2 linked regions of the Cellulophaga sp. L1A9 genome follow. The protein of the gene in region 2 interacts with the protein of the main gene of each other region in a pairwise test. Links are inferred from orthologs where the notes say so. Each region holds a gene or a part of one and is shown on either strand. Other genes may lie near its edges. The genes, in order: odhB and lpdA.

Region 1 (3,146 bases), 1.7 Mb from region 2 along the record:
TCAGTTTGGCGCTACTAGTCGAAATATTGGCACTGAAGTCAATTGGACCGAAGGAACACCTAAAGCCGTAAACCACCTTGGATTTGAAGGTGTAGAAACACAAGCTATTGCCGGGTTATCTGTACACCGTATGGCTTTAGATAAAACTTTTTGCGACACTAATGACTACAGTAATCTTTTTGACCAGGCTTTCCCAAATGTAGCTAATACCGAAAGATACTCCCTTATATACGCAGGTTTAGCCATCGCTGCCTACGAAAGAACACTATTATCAACCGATACAAATTTTCAAAATTGGTTAAAAGGAGATTTTGACGCCATGACTTCCGATGAGAAAAAAGGAGCTTTACTATTTTTCGGAAAGGCAAAATGCTACCAATGCCACAACGGCCCCGCATTAAATTCTGAAGAATTTTACGCCTTGGGCATGAATGATTTAGAAGGACCAAATGTTCATGGCATTATAGATGACGTCACTAAAAAAGGTCGTGGAGGATTTACAAATAAACCTTCTGATAATTATAAATTTAAAGTACCACAACTTTACAACTTAACCGATGTTCAATTTTATGGACACGGAGGAAGCTTTACATCTGTTAAAGAAATCATTGCATATAAAAATATTGCTACTAAAGAAAACAATGAAGTTTCATCATCTGATTTATCAGGGAAATTTGCTCCTTTACATTTATCCGATGAAGAAGTAGACCTTATTGCTACTTTTATAGAAACAAGCTTATCTGACAAGAATCTGAACAGATACGTACCTACTTCATTACCTACAGGACTATGCTTCCCTAATGCTGATCCTACTTCTAGAGAAGATATGAACTGTGATTAAGAAATTAAAAGCAACAAAAAAGCCTGAAGATTATTACAATCTTCAGGCTTTTTTAGTAAACTTAAATAGTATTGAATTACAATTCTAACGCTTTGTTTAGATTGCCATCCATTAATAATTCTACTGGATTTTCTAAAGCTTCTTTAATAGCTACTAAGAAACCTACAGATTCTTTACCATCAATTATTCTGTGATCGTATGATAATGCAACATACATTATCGGTGCAGCTACTATTTCTCCATTACGAACGATAGGACGCTCAACAATGTTATGCATTCCTAAAATAGCACTTTGAGGAGGATTAATAATTGGTGTAGATAACATAGAACCAAATACACCACCATTTGTAATGGTAAAGGTACCACCCGTCATCTCATCCACAGTAATTTCACCTTCTCTAGCACGTATAGCTAATCTCTTCACTTCAGATTCTACCCCTCTAAAAGTTAAGTTTTCTGCATTTCTAATTACAGGAACCATTAATCCTTTTGGACCAGAAACCGCAATACTAATATCGAAGAAATCATAAGTAATCATCTCTTTTCCATCAATCATAGAATTCACAGATGGATAAAGTTCCAAAGCTCTAACTACGGCTAAAGTGAAAAATGACATAAAGCCCAAGCCAACACCATGCTTGTTTTTAAAATTATCTTTATGTTGTTTTCTTAATTCAAATATAGGAGACATGTCAATTTCATTGAAGGTAGTCAACATTGCCGTTTCGTTCTTCACAGCAACTAAACGCTCTGCCACTTTTCTACGTAACATGGACAATTTAGATCTACTTTCTCCTCTTTTACCACCAGTAGGAGTTCCCATTGAAGGCACTCCTTGAACTGCATCTTCTTTAGTAATTCTACCATCTTTACCAGTACCTTTTATAGCACTAGCCTCCATACCTTTTTCTGCTAATATTTTCTTAGCGGCAGGAGATGCTACTCCTGATGCATAAGTTTGTTTTGCTTGTACAGGTTGTGGTGCTTTTTTCTCTTCTTTTGGAGTTTCTTTTACATCCTCCTTCGGAGCAGCTGCTTTTGATTCGCCTGCAGGTTTCTCTGCACTTGTATCAATTAAACAAACGACTTCTCCAACTGCAACAGCATCACCCTCTTCTGCTTTTAAGGTGATAATACCACTTTCTTCAGCAGGCAATTCTAAGGTTGCTTTATCTGAGTCTACTTCTGCAATAGCTTGATCTTTCACTACATAATCTCCGTCTTGAACTAACCAAGCAGCAATTTCAACTTCCGTTATAGATTCCCCTGGTGAAGGAACTTTCATTTCTAAAATCATTATTGTATAATTTTAATTTTTAACCTGTATCTTTTTTATTGTTCTTAACAAGATTACTTACGAATCATGTTATCTTTTGTTTTATCAAAAACATAATCAATAACTTCTTGATGACGACGTTTAGAACGTACTGCACTACCCGCTGCTGGGGATGCATAAAAACGTCTTGAAGCTACTCTTAACTTATTTGCTTCACTAAAATGCATCATAATATAACTCCAAGCACCCATGTTTCTAGGCTCTTCTTGTGCCCAAACAACATCATCTGCTTTAGCATATTTCCGCATTATTGCTTTCATTTTACTCGTTGGCAATGGAAATAATTGCTCTACACGAACTAAAGCTACATCTTCTCTAGCATTTTCTTCACGAGCTGCTAACAAATCATAATAAAATTTACCCGTACAAAATACTAGTGTTTTTATTTTTTTAACATCAGCAGTACCATCATCAATTACTTCTTGAAAACTACCTGTAGCAAACTCTTCTACTGAAGAAACTGCTTTTGGATGACGCAACAAACTTTTTGGTGTAAACACCACTAAAGGTTTTCTAAAATTCGCCTTCATTTGTCTACGCAACAAATGAAACATATTTGCTGGCGTTGTTACATCTGCCATAAACATATTATCACTTGCACAAAGCTGCAAGAAGCGCTCCATACGGGCAGAAGAATGCTCTGCACCTTGACCCTCATAACCATGAGGCAATAACATTACCAATCCATTTTGCAATTTCCATTTATCTTCTGCTGCAGAAATGTATTGATCGATCATGATTTGAGCACCATTACTAAAATCGCCAAATTGCGCTTCCCAAATAGTAAGCGTATTAGGACTTGCCATGGCATACCCATAATCAAAACCTACTACTCCATACTCAGAAAGGTGTGAATTAAAAATATGAAAATCGCCCTTTTTCCCTTCAACTAAATTTAAAGGAACAACTTCTTCTTCACTATCTTCAACTTTAACAACAGCATGACGGTGAGAAAAAGTACCTCTTTCT
Region 2 (3,153 bases):
CATTTTCTACCCATTTATCAAAAATAGAATACCGTGCTTGGTGCAGTATAAAAGGGACGCTCATCTCTTTCAATAATCTGGCTGCTTCTTTGGTTTCCTCTGGTTGGTAGTTAGAAATCCCTACATAAAGAGCTTTCCCTTGACGTACAATATCTGCTAGCGCACCCATTGTTTCTTCTAGTGGCGTATCTGGATCAGGTCTATGGTGATAAAAAATATCTACATAGTCTACCCCCATTCTCTTTAGACTTTGATCTAAACTGGCGATTAAATATTTACGAGATCCCATATTACCATAAGGACCAGGCCACATATCATACCCCGCTTTGGAAGCTATGAACAACTCATCGCGATACGCTTGAAAATCTTTTTTAAAAATGGTCCCAAAGTTTTCTTCTGCAGACCCGTAAGGAGGTCCATAATTATTAGCCAAATCAAAATGAGTAATTCCCAAATCGAAAGCCGTTCTTAAAACTTCGCGTCCGTTTTGAATGTTATCTACAAAACCAAAATTATGCCATAAACCTAAAGATATTGCTGGAAGCAAAACTCCACTTTTTCCTGCACGATTGTAGGTCATGGAAGTATACCTATCAGAATGCGCTTGGTAGTTTTCTATTCCTGTTTTGTCATTTATCTGCATCTATGAGATTTTAAATATTCCTTACTATTATTTTTCATTTATATGAACGCAACCCTCTTTTAAAGAAATTAAGCACTTTATTAAAAATAAAAAAGCCTATCAAATTTAAATACTGATAAAACGAGTATATAAATTTTGATAGGCCTATATGAATTCTATTTTAGATTACACGTGTAGCGCTCTATCTTCAGTCGCTGCCAGAGCAGCTTCTTTTACCGCTTCAGCATAGGTTGGATGTGCGTGACTCATTCTAGCGATATCTTCAGCAGAAGCTCTAAACTCCATTGCTGTTACGCCTTCTGCTATTAAATCTGCAACACGAGCACCAATCATATGAACTCCTAAAACTTCATCTGTCTTTTTGTCTGCAAGAATTTTTACAAATCCGTCGGTATCCCCACTAGCCCTAGAACGTCCTAAAGCACGCATAGGAAAAGAACCAGATTTATATTCAATACCCGCCTCTTTTAATTGCTCTTCTGTTTGCCCTACTGCTGCAACTTCTGGCCATGTGTAAACAACACCTGGAATTAAGTTGTAATCAATGTGAGGTTTTTGTCCTGCCAAAATTTCAGCAACTAAAGTCCCCTCTTCTTCCGCTTTGTGCGCAAGCATTGCACCTTTAATTACATCACCAATAGCATAAATATTAGAAACATTGGTTTGTAAATGCTCATTTACAGCTACTCTACCTCTTTCTTCTAATTTTACGCCAGCCGCTTCAAGATTTAATCCATCGGTATAGGCATGACGACCTACTGCAACTAAACAATAATCTCCAGTGAAGGTAATTTCTTCTCCCTTTTTATTATCCGCTTTTACGATAACTTCATCTCCTTTACGTTCTACAGATTTTACTTTGTGAGAAAGTTGGAATTTTATTTTTTGCTTCTTCAATACTTTCATTAATTCTTTAGATAACGCACCATCCATCCCTGGAATAATACGATCCATAAATTCAACAACAGTAACTTCTGCTCCTAGTCTTTTATATACTTGCCCTAATTCTAGTCCAATTACACCACCACCGATAACAATCATGTGTTTTGGCACTTCTTTTAGCTTAAGCGCTTCTGTAGAGGTAATAACACGCTCTTTATCTAATTTGATGAAGGGTAGGCTTGATGGCTTAGAACCTGTAGCAATAATAGTATTTTTTGCTTCTATAGTTTCTGAAGTTCCATCTGCTTTAGCAATAACAATATGCGTAGCGTCTTTAAAACTTCCTGTACCTGTAAATACATCAATTTTATTTTTATCCATCAAAAACTCAATCCCTTTTGTTGTCATATCAACAACACCTTGCTTGCGAGATATCATCTTTTCTAGATTCAATTTTATGTCTCCAGAAATCTCAATTCCATGCTCTTCAAAATGTTTTATAGCATCTTCATAGTGATGCGAAGAATCTAATAATGCCTTAGAAGGAATACATCCTACATTTAAGCAAGTTCCTCCCAAAGTGCTATATTTTTCAATAATTGCAGTTTTCATTCCTAATTGCGCACAGCGAATAGCTGCAACATATCCACCTGGACCTGAACCAATAATGGCTACATCGTATAAACTCATAATTTTGAATTAAATTTTTATAAACATAACAAAATTAGCACTAATTTCTGGTATAGAAGCCTTCAAAGCCCTAAACTTCTGTTATAATAAACTACTATATAGCAATTGCTGTGGTATGCTTAACTTCTGTAATCACAAATGAACTTTGCGTACTTCCAATATGACTAATGGCTGTTAATTTAGAAACCATAAAACTTCTATACTCCTCCATATTGGTGACATGTACTTTTAAAATATAGTCATAATCCCCACTGATATGATAACACTCTACGACCTCTTTTAATTTTACTACTTCCTTTTCAAAATCGGTAACATAGTCTTTTGTATGCTGTGCTAATTTTACATGACAAAGCACTGTAAACTCTTTGTTTACTGTTTTCTTATTGACTATTGCTACATACTTAGCTATAGCGCCATGTTTTTCTAAACGTTTAATACGCTCATAAACCGCTGTTACAGATAGATTTAAGCTATTTGCATACTCTTTAGTGGTTTTTTTACTGTTCGCCTGAAGCAGGTTAAGCAGTTGAGTATCAATTTTATCTAATTTCATTCTGACAAATTTTCACTATTTATAGCTCATACATGAATATAACAAACTATAAATCTACAAAATATATCATATATAGTTTTATAATCTATACATCTAAGTATTCATTGATATATTTTAACAATATAGGTATTTTTAAGGAAGATTAAAGTGTTGATATATCCGCCGATTCAGTTTTTATGTTTGTTGATGTCTGGATTGGCGGATTACCCTTTTTATTAATTTAATATACTATTCGCTATGGATTACAAGGCTGCAGATAATTTACAAGATTTACAATTTTTCGGAGAATTTGGAGGTGTAAACCCTTCTATATCAGATTCCTCTACCTATACATTTATGGCTGCCAAAACCATGTTTGATACGTTTGAAGGAAATACGGAAGGCT

Evidence for each region.
Region 1: the proteins of lpdA (region 2) and odhB interact in binary tests that used the Escherichia coli proteins (3 or more experiments, as listed by UniProt). The link is inferred for Cellulophaga sp. L1A9 from one-to-one orthologs.

Annotation. Positions count from the first base shown.
Region 1 is NZ_CP047027.1:2,496,685-2,499,830, reverse strand. What follows is about bases 29-2,842. They hold odhB (2-oxoglutarate dehydrogenase complex dihydrolipoyllysine-residue succinyltransferase), read right to left. Parts: upstream 2,139-2,842; coding sequence 918-2,138; downstream 29-917. Other genes in these bases: GQR94_RS10825 (2-oxoglutarate dehydrogenase E1 component), read right to left, coding at 2,192-2,842; GQR94_RS10835 (cytochrome-c peroxidase), read left to right, coding at 29-841. Also shown: more of GQR94_RS10835, read left to right, coding at 1-28; more of GQR94_RS10825, read right to left, coding at 2,843-3,146. UniProt on the Escherichia coli protein: E2 component of the 2-oxoglutarate dehydrogenase (OGDH) complex which catalyzes the second step in the conversion of 2-oxoglutarate to succinyl-CoA and CO(2).
Region 2 is NZ_CP047027.1:4,234,733-4,237,885, reverse strand. Bases 13-2,833 are described here. They hold lpdA (dihydrolipoyl dehydrogenase), read right to left. Parts: upstream 2,216-2,833; coding sequence 809-2,215; downstream 13-808. Other genes in these bases: GQR94_RS18615 (Lrp/AsnC family transcriptional regulator), read right to left, coding at 2,310-2,768; mgrA (L-glyceraldehyde 3-phosphate reductase), read right to left, coding at 13-643. In the rest of the region: more of mgrA, read right to left, coding at 1-12; GQR94_RS18610 (aminotransferase class I/II-fold pyridoxal phosphate-dependent enzyme), read left to right, coding at 3,006-3,153. UniProt on the Escherichia coli protein: Lipoamide dehydrogenase is a component of the glycine cleavage system as well as of the alpha-ketoacid dehydrogenase complexes.